DNA from 2 places in the Vibrio jasicida 090810c genome. Region 2 is predicted to be linked to the other one. Evidence: riboswitches for the same ligand, from Rfam matches in the RefSeq annotation. Region 2 holds a riboswitch; the other holds the start of a gene.
What was found. A riboswitch is a leader RNA that binds a small molecule or an ion and turns the genes downstream of it on or off. The one in region 2 is predicted to bind thiamine pyrophosphate.
Positions count from the first base shown of each region.

Region 1: linked by a shared signal. The riboswitch ahead of thiC (phosphomethylpyrimidine synthase ThiC) and the one ahead of thiD (bifunctional hydroxymethylpyrimidine kinase/phosphomethylpyrimidine kinase) in region 2 are both predicted to bind thiamine pyrophosphate.

Region 1 covers NZ_CP025792.1:2,300,577-2,307,885, reverse strand. Annotated here, with positions in the region: gene C1S73_RS10940 (thiamine phosphate synthase) at 1-360, opposite strand, end outside; gene thiC (phosphomethylpyrimidine synthase ThiC) at 360-2,300, opposite strand; TPP riboswitch at 2,466-2,564, opposite strand; gene crcB (fluoride efflux transporter CrcB) at 2,626-3,009, opposite strand; gene C1S73_RS10925 (multicopper oxidase family protein) at 3,133-4,515, opposite strand; tRNA gene C1S73_RS10920 (tRNA-Asp) at 4,922-4,998, opposite strand; rRNA gene rrf (5S ribosomal RNA) at 5,067-5,183, opposite strand; rRNA gene C1S73_RS10910 (23S ribosomal RNA) at 5,276-7,309, opposite strand, start outside.
Region 2 covers NZ_CP025793.1:738-8,046, forward strand. Annotated here, with positions in the region: gene C1S73_RS17535 (DUF3087 domain-containing protein) at 1-348, opposite strand, end outside; gene trmY (tRNA (pseudouridine(54)-N(1))-methyltransferase TrmY) at 507-1,106, shown strand; gene C1S73_RS17545 (TldD/PmbA family protein) at 1,185-2,528, opposite strand; gene C1S73_RS17550 (TldD/PmbA family protein) at 2,528-3,913, opposite strand; TPP riboswitch at 4,550-4,659, shown strand; gene thiD (bifunctional hydroxymethylpyrimidine kinase/phosphomethylpyrimidine kinase) at 4,769-5,641, shown strand; gene C1S73_RS17560 (ABC transporter ATP-binding protein) at 5,631-6,386, shown strand; gene C1S73_RS17565 (ABC transporter permease) at 6,379-7,179, shown strand; gene C1S73_RS17570 (ABC transporter substrate-binding protein) at 7,227-7,309, shown strand, end outside.

The DNA.
Region 1 (7,309 bases), on a different replicon from region 2:
GTCGTTAATCGGGTGACGCCAGATATCAAGCTGAAGCACTTTCTCCTTTTCACCGAAAGCCTGAGTATCAACAATACCAATATAGATAGCTTTCGAAGGTTGCTTAGCACATGCTTCTACCGATAAAGCAGAGCGGTAATAGAGCACAAATGAACTCTCATGCTCAGAGTCATAACCATCAATAAGATCTGTCGTTATGTGTGTGGTCTGTTGGTCGCGAACAAGCTGAATAGATTGAGTTGGGCTCACACCCAACTCAATGTCTTCGATGCTAAAACCCTGTTCTCTCGCCAACAACAAACATTGCTGAACTAAACCTGTCAGTTCGATCAATGATGACGGAATAAGGATTTTGCTCATTAGTCACTTACCTCGGCATGTGCTGCTGGATGGTATAGCTCAGAACCTGTATCTCTAAATTCTTGCGATTTCTGACGCATCCCCTCAAGAGGATCATCCAGCATTTTGATTGAGATAGCTTGGTCCGCAGCAACTTGCTCAGTATCTTTCGCGTACTCTCGTACCTCTTGCGAAATCTTCATCGAGCAGAACTTTGGTCCACACATCGAACAGAAGTGAGCAACTTTTCCAGACTCTTGAGGCAAGGTTTCATCATGGAAAGCGCGTGCGGTATCTGGGTCGAGCGACAAGTTAAATTGGTCTTCCCAGCGGAACTCGAAGCGAGCTTTAGAAAGCGCATTATCACGAACTTGTGCACCAGGGTGTCCCTTCGCTAAATCAGCGGCGTGCGCAGCAAGCTTGTAAGTGATCATGCCTACTTTCACGTCTTCTTTGTTTGGTAAACCAAGATGCTCTTTAGGAGTTACGTAGCAAAGCATTGCACAGCCATACCAACCAATCATGGCAGCACCGATGCCTGAAGTAATATGGTCGTAACCAGGAGCGACGTCTGTCGTCAGCGGACCAAGGGTGTAGAAAGGAGCCTCATGACAGTGCTCTAACTGCTCTTCCATGTTTTCTTTGATCATATGCATTGGAACATGACCAGGACCTTCGATAATCACCTGTACGCCGTATTCCCACGCAACCTTGGTCAATTCGCCAAGAGTACGAAGCTCTGCAAATTGCGCTTCATCGTTAGCATCAGCAACCGAGCCAGGACGCAGACCATCACCAAGAGATAGTGCGACATCGTACTTAGCACAGATTTCACAGATCTCTCGGAAATGGGTGTATAAGAAGCTTTCTTGGTGATGCGCTAAACACCATTTCGCGATGATAGAACCACCACGAGAGACGATGCCAGTAACACGTTTTGCAGTCATTGGCACATAACGAAGTAGTAAACCGGCATGGATAGTGAAGTAGTCAACGCCCTGCTCTGCTTGCTCGATCAGAGTATCGCGCATCACTTCCCAGTTAAGGTTTTCCGCAACACCATTCACTTTCTCAAGCGCTTGATACATTGGTACGGTACCGATCGGAACCGGACTGTTACGTAGAATCCACTCGCGAGTTTCGTGAATATTGCGTCCAGTAGAGAGATCCATAACGGTATCGCCACCCCAGCGCGTCGCCCACACTAGTTTCTCTACTTCTTCTTCAATCGAAGAAGTGACCGATGAGTTACCGATGTTGGCGTTCACTTTGACCAAAAAGTTACGCCCAATGATCATTGGCTCGGATTCTGGGTGGTTGATATTAGAAGGGATAATCGCGCGACCTTCGGCGACTTCTTTACGCACGAATTCGGCGGTAATGTCTTTTGGAAGATTCGCTCCGAAGCTTTGACCCGGATGTTGTTGATTCAGCACTTCATCGCGGTATTGAGCACGCCCCATATTTTCACGTAGAGCGATGTATTCCATTTCTGGGGTAATAATGCCTTTGCGAGCATAGTGTAACTGAGTCACACACTGCCCACCTTTGGCACGTCGAATACGTGGCAGATTTCCGTAACGAAGATCGTCTAGCGTTTCATCTTCTAGGCGCTCTTTGGTGTATACCGAGCTTACTTCATCGAGTAGTTCAGTATCGGCACGCTCTTCAATCCACCCTTCTCTCAGTTTAGGTAAGCCATTGTAAAGGTCTATGGTGTGATTTGGGTCTGTGTATACACCCGAGGTATCGTAAACGCGTATTGGCTCATTAGGCTCGAAAATAGGCGCTTCTTTTGTGCCTCCAATAAGGCTATCAGCAAGTGATATTTCACGCATTGGCACACGAATATCAGGACGTGAACCTTCTACGTAGACTTTGCTTGAATTTGGGTACGGTTGTACCGAGAGTGTATCAATGAACTGTTTTGCTTCCAGTCTCGCTTGCTTGCGACTCGACATAGCATTTTTCCTTGCTTTGTTATGCTTAGATAAAAAGTATTGGGATAAAAATGCTTGACGGATAGATGCGACAAGAGGAATCGAATTAAGGACAGATTGAGCAAGTACTCTTCGCCTATAACAACATTCGACTATTTGATAGGTCAACCAGATAGAGCTCTGGTGTAGATATCTTCTCTTGTTCCCTTCGCAGATTCTAATCTGATCAGGTTCAACGGATCCCGAATTAACGGTCTCAGCCTTATGGCACTCCGACAAGTAAAATCAGTATATAAAAACGGCTTGGTTAAACCAAGCCGACCTGATTAAGATTTGAGTATTTTTGCTAGCTACGCATCAATAATTGGAAACCAATCCACGCAGCAGAAATGCTTAACACGACATTCAACAGTACATTCAATCCCATTTTAAAGAAAGCGCCCTGCTGCATAAGCAACACGTTATCCATCGAGAAGGTAGAGAATGTGGTTAATGCGCCCAAAAAGCCAAGACCGATGATTTGACGCCATGGGTCAGTGACCAGCAACTCAGTTTCAAACGCAGCAATCAGTAGACCCATAATAAATGAGCCAACGACGTTTACGGTTAAGGTACCGTACGGAAAGCCACGACCGAGTAGCATCACACAAAGTTCAGAAATTAAGTAACGAGAACATGCACCAAATGCACCACCCAATGCAATAAAACCCAAAACGGATAGTTGTCCCATAATTCCCCCAGAAAAGTTAATGGCGACATTGTAATCAAATTTACGGCAATAGTGATTATACAATCTTAGAATTCAGCAAAGTATAGCGCTTAAAACTTATCAAGATTTAAAAAGTTACAGGAGTCACTTTACTTCGATGTAACCCATCAAACCCGTCTTCATGTGTTCGATCACATGACAATGGTACATCCAACGCCCTGGGTTATCTGCAACAAATGCCGCTTTCGCACTGCCATTTTTTCCAAGTAAGACCGTATCGGTATGAAACGGCTCATTGAGTTTTTTGCCATCTAACTCAAGAACAGTAAACGTGTGCCCATGAAGGTGAATAGGATGGTGATATTGGGTGACGTTCTTAAGGTTGAAGATATAGGTTTTTCCGAGCTCCAATGTTGAAAGCGGTGCTGGAATATTATCTTTACTCATTCCCTCCCAAGCTCTTTTATTCATCAGCCAAAACTTAGGTATCGCTTTGCCAGATTTATCGGCAGGAGTGACCGCCCCCTCCCATTCAAACACATAATCAATTTGCTCAGCACTTTCCAAATCAAGATCTGGCACAGGGTTGAGAGGCAATAAAGGCAGTTTCTGATTACTCGGCAGGTCAGACTCAACAATATCAAACTCACACAAAGGAAATGGGAAGCGTCCTTTCATTTGACGCACATAAACACGTTCTCCAGCCTTCGGAGCAATCAATCCGATATCTAACCTCATTCCCGGACCAATTTTGTGCTGAGTGAGCTTATAAGGCGTTTTAACAGGATTACCATCTATAGCAATAACCCAAGCCTCTGCGCCTTCTATAGCGATCGGGTAAGTAATGGTGTTATCGACATTAGCAATTCTTAATCGCGTGGTAGCATTCTGCTTCAGCGTATAAACAGGTTCATGCACACCATTGACGCTACTCCACTCTCCGGGGGTTCCCATACGAGCACTCAAGCGCGGCACCATAAGGTTCTTCCACTGACCTTGTTTGTCTAAATGCCAATGCTTGAGGACGACTTCATGCTCTTCATCAAACTGAACAGGCTCTGCCTCTTCAACGACAATTAGCCCGACTAAGCCCATACCAAGTTGCTTAACACTATTCATGTGTGGGTGATACCAGAACGTACCGGCATCTGGCGGTGTAAATTCATAAACGAATGTATCGCCAGGCATGATAGGCGGCTGGCTCAAGAAAGGGACACCATCCATTTCAATAGGGATTCGCAAGCCATGCCAGTGGATTGTAGTCGGCTCTAAAAGCTTGTTAGTAAATCGGATAATAACTTTCTCGCCTTGGCGACAACGAATCGTAGGCGCTGGAATCGAGCCATTAAACGCAAGTACATCCGTGGTAAACCCTGGTACCAATTCAGCAGCAGAAGGCTCTGCAGTGATGTCGTATATATGCTGACCTTGTTTATTAGTGCTCTTAAATAGAGAGCATGCAGGCAGAATGGTAAGCGCAGAGATCGCTAAGGAAGATTGAAGAAAGCGTCGACGAGATATATCCATGTATTTAGTCACTCATTATTCCAATTGACGTGAGTGTAACTAAATATTAACAATGATTCTCACTTATCTTTTAAAGATGTGCACTAATGATACTTAGGGTCAGGAATATAAATGAAGCTCCATATTTTATAGGCACTAAAAATGTAGTAAGCACCTACATACATATAATAAAGAAATAAAAGATGCCGGTTTGAGAAGGAGGGGAGTTTAATGATAATAAAGCTAGAGCAAGTAGGAAATTGCAGACTCTAGAAACGACGAAAGCCTTGCTATTTCTAGCAAGGCTTTCTAAATAAGTGGCGGAGAGGCCGGGGTTGCGGGCAACCGGGACTTGCTCCCTGAAAAGGGAAAATATTTTTGCTTATAAACGACAAAACCCAGTCCGAAGACTGGGTTTCTAAATAAGTGGCGGAGCGGACGGGACTCGAACCCGCGACCCCCGGCGTGACAGGCCGGTATTCTAACCAACTGAACTACCGCTCCGCACTGGTTAGACATTTAAGTCTAAGTTTTTGTCTTCACTTTTTCATAAAAAGTGAAAATAAAATAAAGCCTGGCGATGTCCTACTCTCACATGGGGAAACCCCACACTACCATCGGCGCTAATTCGTTTCACTTCTGAGTTCGGAATGGAAGTCAGGTGGGTCCAAATCGCTATGGTCGCCAAGCAAATTCTTTAATCTGGAAAACTGATTTTAAGTTCTATTTATACACATTCAATGTTCTTACATTGAGTCCATCAAAACCCCTTGGGTGTTGTATGGTTAAGCCTCACGGGCAATTAGTACAGGTTAGCTCAACGCCTCACAACGCTTACACACCCTGCCTATCAACGTTCTAGTCTCGAACAACCCTTTAGGATACTTAAAGTATCAGGGAAGACTCATCTCAGGGCTCGCTTCCCGCTTAGATGCTTTCAGCGGTTATCGATTCCGAACTTAGCTACCGGGCAATGCGTCTGGCGACACAACCCGAACACCAGAGGTTCGTCCACTCCGGTCCTCTCGTACTAGGAGCAGCCCCCTTCAATCTTCCAACGCCCACGGCAGATAGGGACCGAACTGTCTCACGACGTTCTAAACCCAGCTCGCGTACCACTTTAAATGGCGAACAGCCATACCCTTGGGACCGACTTCAGCCCCAGGATGTGATGAGCCGACATCGAGGTGCCAAACACCGCCGTCGATATGAACTCTTGGGCGGTATCAGCCTGTTATCCCCGGAGTACCTTTTATCCGTTGAGCGATGGCCCTTCCATACAGAACCACCGGATCACTATGACCTGCTTTCGCACCTGCTCGAATTGTCATTCTCGCAGTCAAGCGGGCTTATGCCATTGCACTAACCTCACGATGTCCAACCGTGATTAGCCCACCTTCGTGCTCCTCCGTTACTCTTTGGGAGGAGACCGCCCCAGTCAAACTACCCACCAGGCACTGTCCGCAACCCCGATAAGGGGTCGACGTTAGAACATCAACACTACAAGGGTGGTATTTCAAGGACGGCTCCACACAATCTAGCGACTGTGCTTCAAAGCCTCCCACCTATCCTACACATGTAGGGTCAATGTTCAGTGCCAAGCTGTAGTAAAGGTTCACGGGGTCTTTCCGTCTAGCCGCGGGTACACTGCATCTTCACAGCGATTTCAATTTCACTGAGTCTCGGGTGGAGACAGCGTGGCCATCATTACGCCATTCGTGCAGGTCGGAACTTACCCGACAAGGAATTTCGCTACCTTAGGACCGTTATAGTTACGGCCGCCGTTTACCGGGGCTTCGATCAAGAGCTTCGACCGAAGTCTAACCCCATCAATTAACCTTCCGGCACCGGGCAGGCGTCACACCGTATACGTCATCTTACGATTTTGCACAGTGCTGTGTTTTTAATAAACAGTTGCAGCCACCTGGTATCTGCGACTCTCGTCAGCTCCATCCGCAAGGGACTTCACCATCAAGAGCGTACCTTCTCCCGAAGTTACGGTACCATTTTGCCTAGTTCCTTCACCCGAGTTCTCTCAAGCGCCTTGGTATTCTCTACCCGACCACCTGTGTCGGTTTGGGGTACGATTCCTTACAATCTGAAGCTTAGAGGCTTTTCCTGGAAGCATGGCATCAATGACTTCACTACCGTAGTAGCTCGACGTCGTGTCTCAGCCTTAAGAAGAGCCGGATTTACCTAACTCTTCAGCCTACGCACTTGAACCTGGACAACCGTCGCCAGGCCCACCTAGCCTTCTCCGTCCCCCCATCGCAATTGTAAGAAGTACGGGAATATTAACCCGTTTCCCATCGACTACGCCTTTCGGCCTCGCCTTAGGGGTCGACTTACCCTGCCCCGATTAACGTTGGACAGGAACCCTTGGTCTTCCGGCGAGGAGGTTTTTCACCCCCTTTATCGTTACTCATGTCAGCATTCGCACTTCTGATACCTCCAGCATGCTTTACAACACACCTTCAACGGCTTACAGAACGCTCCCCTACCCAATGAAGTAAACTTCATTGCCGCAGCTTCGGTTTATTACTTAGCCCCGTTACATCTTCCGCGCAGGCCGACTCGACCAGTGAGCTATTACGCTTTCTTTAAATGATGGCTGCTTCTAAGCCAACATCCTGGCTGTCTGAGCCTTCCCACATCGTTTCCCACTTAGTAATAATTTGGGACCTTAGCTGGCGGTCTGGGTTGTTTCCCTCTCCACGACGGACGTTAGCACCCGCCGTGTGTCTCCCGGATAGTACTTACTGGTATTCGGAGTTTGCAAAGGGTTGGTAAGTCGGGATGACCCCCTAGCCTTAAC
Region 2 (7,309 bases):
TGCTTTTACATCGTGCTCAGTAGAAGCGGCTTTAATACTTTTCAGTTTGCGAAAGATCTTGTTGTGCAGCTGCTTGAGTTTCCAGACATACAACACTTCTTCCATATAAGGGCGTGTTTTGAATTGGTTCAGCAAAGACAGTGAAGTGACTAAGGCGAGCACAACACCAATTAAGTTCCAATGAAAGTTCCCCGTCGACTGTTCAGGTACTACATCTGTATTACCGAACAAGACAATTAATAAAGTACTAAAAGCAAGAGAAGAAATAGCAAGCAAGGCAACAAAGCAACCAATCACTAAGTTGACCTTCTTTCTATAAACTTGTTTGTTTATTTTTTTGATTTCCATATACCGCTCCTAACAGGTTGCCTCTATTCTAACCAGCACACTCCGCACGACAATCGAAGCTTTGTAAGTAAGTTCACATTTGCTATTAAACTCGCATCCCTTCCCTGCTTGGGTATATACTTCCGCGCATTCACTCTTCCTATATAGAGGCTAAATTCATGCGCTCTTTTGTTTTACGAGCTCGCGCGGCACCAACCACCAGCAAAGCACTGTTAGAAGGTGTTGGTAATGAAGCGCATACAGAGATTCTTGCTCATACCATGATGAACACTATGTTCGTTGCTCAATCGCACCGTGAAGATGTGGTTGTGCACTTGGTTTTAGAAAGCACAAAAGATTTCTCACGCACCATTACTATTCGCTCCAACGACATCACCAACATTGGAGGCTTTCATGAGTCAACCTTGATTGCAGCAGTGGCTCGCGCTTTGGATGCTTCGGTTGGTATGGGCAAAGAGCAACTTCGTGAAGTCGAACCTGGTATCACCGTTCGTACCGTCAGTTTTGAACGCCTAGTGCAAGAACTGGCAGAAGATCACCAACTATATATGTTGGATAAAAAAGGCGAATTTGTTCGTGATGCAGAAATCGGTGGAAACCCATGTTTCTTGCTAACTGACCATATTCCTATGCCGAAGAAGTCTTTTAACAGCTTGAAACGCCTTGGCACAGAGAAGATCAGCTTAGGTCCTAAGATGCTTTTCGCTTCTCAGTGTGTGGTATTGATCCACAATGAACTGGACATCCGCGAATTTTAATTCTCACGAGTTAATCACTCCATAGTAAGAAAGAGGACTCGATTGAGTCCTCTTTTTGTTTCTATAGGAATGCTGGGGTTATTTACCACCAATGCTCAAGCGAGCAAAACGCACGTCTGGAGCAAAGAAGGTGCGACTATCGCTAATAAGCTGAGTATCACCTACCGCCTCAACTTCTTGCAGCATCTTGTAGAAGTTACCCGCTACAGTGATACCACGCACTGGTTGAATGCGCTCACCATCACGGCACAAGAAGCCACTCGCACCAAATGAGAAATCACCACTCACTGCATCCGCACCAGAATGGACACCTTGAAGTTCGACTAACTCTAGGTACTCACCCGCTTTTACTTCTGATGCACTGCTGCCGCCGGTCGAAATCACTTTATGATTCGCTGAAACGTCTAGACTCGATTTTGCACCGCGAGCGGCACTTGCTGTCGAGACTGCGCCCAAATAACTCGCAGTCTGGCTGTTGTGTAGCAAGGTTTTCAATTCACCATTGGCAATCATTACATTGTCTTGAGTAGCAAAACCTTCACTATCAAAGCCCGAAATTGCCATACCATTTGGCATGTAAGCCGTATCAGTAAAGGTAATCAAGTCACTCGCAACACGTTGACCAAACTTGTCACCCAGTGGCGTAATGCCTTTCATCGCGCTTACGCCGGAGAAAGCACTGCCAAAAGCACCGAACAAACTTGCTAGCGCATTGATATGGAAGATTGCTGGGTAGTTACCCGTAGCCACTGGTGCGCCTTCAAGAAGATCACGAGCAAGGTTGTAACCGCCTTCAATGCAGTAAGTTGGGTTCAACTCATCAAAGCGACGACCCAGTGACATTCTACCCGCCATCGACTGTTTACCGTCTTTTTCAAACAAGGTATAAGCGTAACAAGTAAACGAGCGTTCGAAGTGTTGGCACAACGAGCCTTGTGTATTGGCAATAATTAATTGCGTTTCGCCATCACTATAACCATTGTAAGGTGCGCTAGAAGCGTGAGGTAGCGCTATTACGCCTTGCTCAAGTGCGAGAGACATTTCAATCTTTTCATCAACCGAAGTTGTGTCTTCTTGAGCAATCTCAGCGAAAGCAGTCGTGATTTCGCTGTTCACGCAGCTAATCGTCTGATGTTCATCTTGCTTGGAAAAACGAGCGCTTTGCAGTGCATTAGTCAGCATCAAATCTAAGCTTGGTTGCTCTAAAGACTCAGAGTAGCTCGTTGCAACGCGCGCATCTTTCACAACACGAACACCCAGAACTTGGCTTGAGCTTACTTTGTACTCATCCAGCTTTCCTTGGTTCGCTTTCAAAGAAAAGCTACTGTTGCGGTTTACAATGACGTCCGCTTCTGCACCTTGGCGTTTTGCTTCTGATAGGACGTAATCAACCGCATTAAGAAGTTGTTGTTCTTGGCTCATTAGTTACCGCCTCCTACCAGAATGTTATCTACTTTGAGCGTTGGCTGACCGACTGTTGTTGGTACTGAACCACTGACTGAACCACACATGCCCGGCGCAAGCGCCATGTCTTTGCCGACCATACTGATTTCTTTCAACACTTTTGGCCCCGTACTGATCAGCGTTGCTGTTTTCAGAGGCTTGGTGATTTTACCATTTTCAATGAGGTAAGCTTCACGAACGGCAAAGTTGAACTCGCCCGTTCCCGGTTGAACCGAACCACCGCCCATCTTCTTCGCATAGATGCCGCGTTCGATGCCAGCAAGCATGTCATCAAGAGAATGCTCGCCTTCTTCGATAAATGTGTTACGCATACGCGAGGTTGGTGCGAACTTGTAGTTTTGACGACGACCTGACCCCGTAGGCTCATAACCTGTTTTCATACCACCCATTTTATCGACCATGAAGCTAGTTAGCTTACCGTCTTTGATCAATTGAGTGCGCTGAGTCTTCATGCCTTCGTCATCAACATGAATCGAGCCCCATTCGTTGGTCATGGTGCCATCATCGACTGCATTCACTGCGGTGTGAGCAACCATTTCGCCCATCTTGTCGTGGAAGACTGATGCTTTCTTCGCAACTGAAGTAGTTTCTAGCAAGTGGCCACAAGCTTCATGGAAGATTACGCCACCAAAGCCGTTACCAATTACCACTGGCATTTCACCCGATGGACAAGCATCTGCGCCAAGTTTTACCAACGCTTGTTGCGCGATAGTTTGACCTAGCTCTTTCGCATCAAGCTGCTCACTGAACTCCCAACCAGCAAGAGCGCCAGGACCTTCCATACCAGAAGACTGCTCATTACCTTTTTGAGCGACAGTATTACCAGCAACTCGGATGTAGTGACGAGTATCGTCAACGTGTAGACCTTCTGAGTTGAAGATAGACACTTGCTGCTCGCGCTGAAGCACGCTGCCGATGAACTGGCTGATATGTTCACTCTCAGCACGTGCTGCTTGGTCAACTTGCAATAGGAAAGCAATTTTAGAATCTAGGTTAGCGTCTTTGCCAAGTGGCATACGACAACCATGTTGAATTGGGTAGCGGTTCAGGTTGAGAGAACCTGCTGAGGCGATTTGCTCACGCTTGTCTTTTGCTGCAAGCAGTGAGGTTACGCGTTTTAGTTCCGTTTCATTCGTGCTGTTGGTGTAACCGTAAAGCACTTTATGACCGAAGAAGAGACGAATACCGATACCAAAATCGATACCCGAGTTAACCTTATCCACTTCACCAGATGCGACCTGGACAGTGTTGGTTTGATGGTGTTCAACGAATAGCTCGGCGAAATCAGCCCCTAAAAAGAGGGCATGATCGATCACCGCTTTCGCTGTTACAGAATTAAGCATGAAATCTCCTTGCTCGTTGATCGTCCTAGCCTTCCCCACCTTTGAGTTAGACCCTGTTTATTAAAGTCATGACCTAAATCGAATGACTCAAAGACATATTGGCAACGCGTTAAATATTAACACTTTTTTAACCTTGTTTTGTGCTAATCCTTGCTAAATCAAAGAACGATTCGTTACGTATTATGTCGATATCTCACTATTAGATAGTGTCTTGAACTACTACTTTCAATGCAGCACGTCATTTATACCCAAGTGACTTCAAGATGCAGGATTCAGAGCGTTGTCATTGATTCGAGTGCAAGGAAAACAACGAAGCGGAATAGCACGCTCTTTCCAAGTTGTTTGACGTAGCAATCGGGTCAATGACACGCTCCCAGAGGGCACTCTTTGCAAATAGTAAGGGCCTTGGCTTGTATACTTTGTTGCCGATTCTTGATTTAGACCCACTAAGCCTTCAAATCGCCGCCGCGTCTACAAACCAAGTCATTCTCGCTGAACCAAGCATCTCGAGGTTACTTGGGTATACACTAAATTCTGTTCTCTCATTACCGCTATCAAGTCTCATATTTAAACGATTACTATCCCTTTACAGGAAAAAACACGTGCACCGTAACTGAGTGAACTGCTATTATCTTGGCGAAATAGTCGGGGGGCCCATGCATTGAATGCGTCGGCTGAGATCGAAATCGAGACCCGTTGAACCTGATTCAGTTAGCACTGACGTAGGGAACTATCATCACTTTGCCACTAGCCTGCTTGAGTCTCTATTAGTACAGCTAGTCTCAACGGATCCGATCACCGATCTTCCCTTGCGATGGCCAAGTCAGTTCCTGTACGTCTGTAATAGGAGCGACCATGGCGCAGCAGTCAAACCAAGAAAAACCATCAACACAGCCAAAAGCAGCAACTTCAATAGACACACCGATTGTGTTGACGATTGCAGGTTCTGATAGCGGTGGCGGCGCAGGCATTCAAGCCGACATCAAAGCGATGTCCGCAACTGGCAGTTATGCTTGTTCGGTAATCACGGCGATTACTTCGCAAAATACCCAAGGCGTTTCTGCGATTTTCCCAATTCCTCTCGACCACGTAGAGAGCCAACTCGATGCGGTATTTACCGACCTTAACATCGTTGCAGTCAAAGTGGGCATGTTGGCCGATTCCAACATCATTAAGGTCGTTGCCAACAAAATTAAACAATACCAGCCAAAACACCTCGTGATTGACCCTGTAATGGTGGCCACCAGCGGCGATCTATTACTGGAACAGTCAGCAATCAGCACTTTAAAAGAAGAATTGATTCCGCTCGCAGACATCATTACCCCTAACCTACCAGAAGGCGCAGCCTTGACGGGTAAGCCAGTGCCTCAATCAGAATCTGAAATGAACGATATGATTGCTGATTTACGCGCGCTCGGTGCAAAAGCGGTGCTGTTAAAAGGCGGCCACTTAGAAAAAGACGAAAACAGCAACGATCTGCTGATCATGCAAGACAGCGCCGAGTTAATCAGCGCTAAACGCTTTCCAACCAAAAACACCCATGGCACAGGCTGCACGCTGTCTTCTGCTATCGCGTCTTACCTTGGCCAAGGCAACAACCTGCACAAAGCGGTGCACCTTGGTAAGCAGTACATCAGCCAAGCTATCGCGCACGCTGACGAATTGGATGTCGGTAAAGGTCACGGCCCTGTGAACCACTTTTTTGCAGGTCACACGCATGTGCGCTAACGCACTCGGCATTCAGCTTACCGAAGCAAGTCTGCAATACAAAGACAGCCAAACGCCAACATTAGCAGGGTTGAGTATGACCATCCCTGCCAATCAATGGACTGTGTTACTTGGCCGTAGTGGTTGCGGAAAAACGACGATCCTTCGTTATCTAGCGGGCTTGTTAGACGACAAAGTCGAATGGCATGGTGAATTAACCACCACGGATGGCATCGCCCTACACGAACGTATTGCCTACATGGCACAACAAGACTTGTTGCTACCATGGCTAAATGTGTTAGACAACGTCTGTCTCAGTTCTCGATTTTCTCAAGACCAAGCACCAGAACAAGATAAACAACGTGCACTGACTTTACTCAACCAAGTGGGACTCGCCGATTACGCGGATGCTAAGCCAGCTCAGCTCTCTGGCGGCATGAGACAACGTGTTGCCCTTGCTCGCACTCTGATGCAAGACAAGCCTCTGGTTCTGATGGATGAGCCCTTCTCTGCGCTGGACGCGGTTACTCGCCATAAGTTGCAAACCTTGTCTGCCGAGTTACTGAAAGATAAAACCGTTGTTCTTATTACCCACGACCCACAAGAAGCGGTGCGATTAGCCCACCAACTCTATGTACTGCAAGGCACGCCTGCGCAAGCCCAGCACTTAGTCGTTCCGAATTCCAAGCCGCCGCGAGTTCTCGATGGAGAGTGCGCGGCGCTACAACAAGCGATTTTGGATCAATTGGAGAAAGACTATGAGTGATATGACTCAGTACAACTCCGTTTCGGCACGCATTAGTAAAAAAGAACGCGTGACCCATCCGGCTCTGCGCTTGGTCATTAGCACAGCGGTGATCTTGGGATTGTGGCAGTTGGTTGTTGTGGTATTCGACATGCCAAGCTTCATCTTACCTTCACCAATTGAAGTGCTGGATAGATTGGCCACTCGTTACGATGTCTTGCTCAAACATACTTGGGTTACTGCGCAAGAGATTTTACTTGGCTTGGCGCTTGGATTATCAATGGGTTTGCTGTTCGCACTGCAAATGCTGATGTTCGAGCCGCTGAAGCGTTGGTTATTGCCAATTCTGATTGCTAGCCAAGCGATCCCTGTGTTCGCCATCGCGCCAGTACTGATGCTTTGGCTGGGTTACGGCATTGCATCGAAAGTCGTCATGGCGGCGATCATCATCTTTTTCCCCGTCACGACATGTTGCTACGACGGTTTGCGCAATACACCAACAGGTTACCTAGATCTTGCCAAGACTATGGGTGCGTCTAAATGGCAGCTACTTCGTCATATTCAATTGCCAGCCGCACTACCAACTTTAGCCTCAGGTATTCGTGTTGCCGTCGTTATTGCGCCAATTGGAGCAGTGGTCGGTGAGTGGGTAGGTTCAAGTGAAGGCTTGGGTTATCTGATGCTCCAAGCCAACGCTCGCATGATCATTGATGAGATGTTTGCAGCGCTGTTTATCCTCGCTGTGCTGTCTATCTCACTCTACTTCATCACCGATAAATTATTGAAAAAAGCCATCCCTTGGGAAAGCAAGTAATTGCCGAAAATAACCAAAGGAAATTGGGAAAGAAAAGGAAGAACCCCGTGAATAAAAACAAACTTATGAGCGCTGCTGCTCTACTCGCTTCAGTGGTATCAACCAACGTACTTGCTGCTGAAAAAGAGAT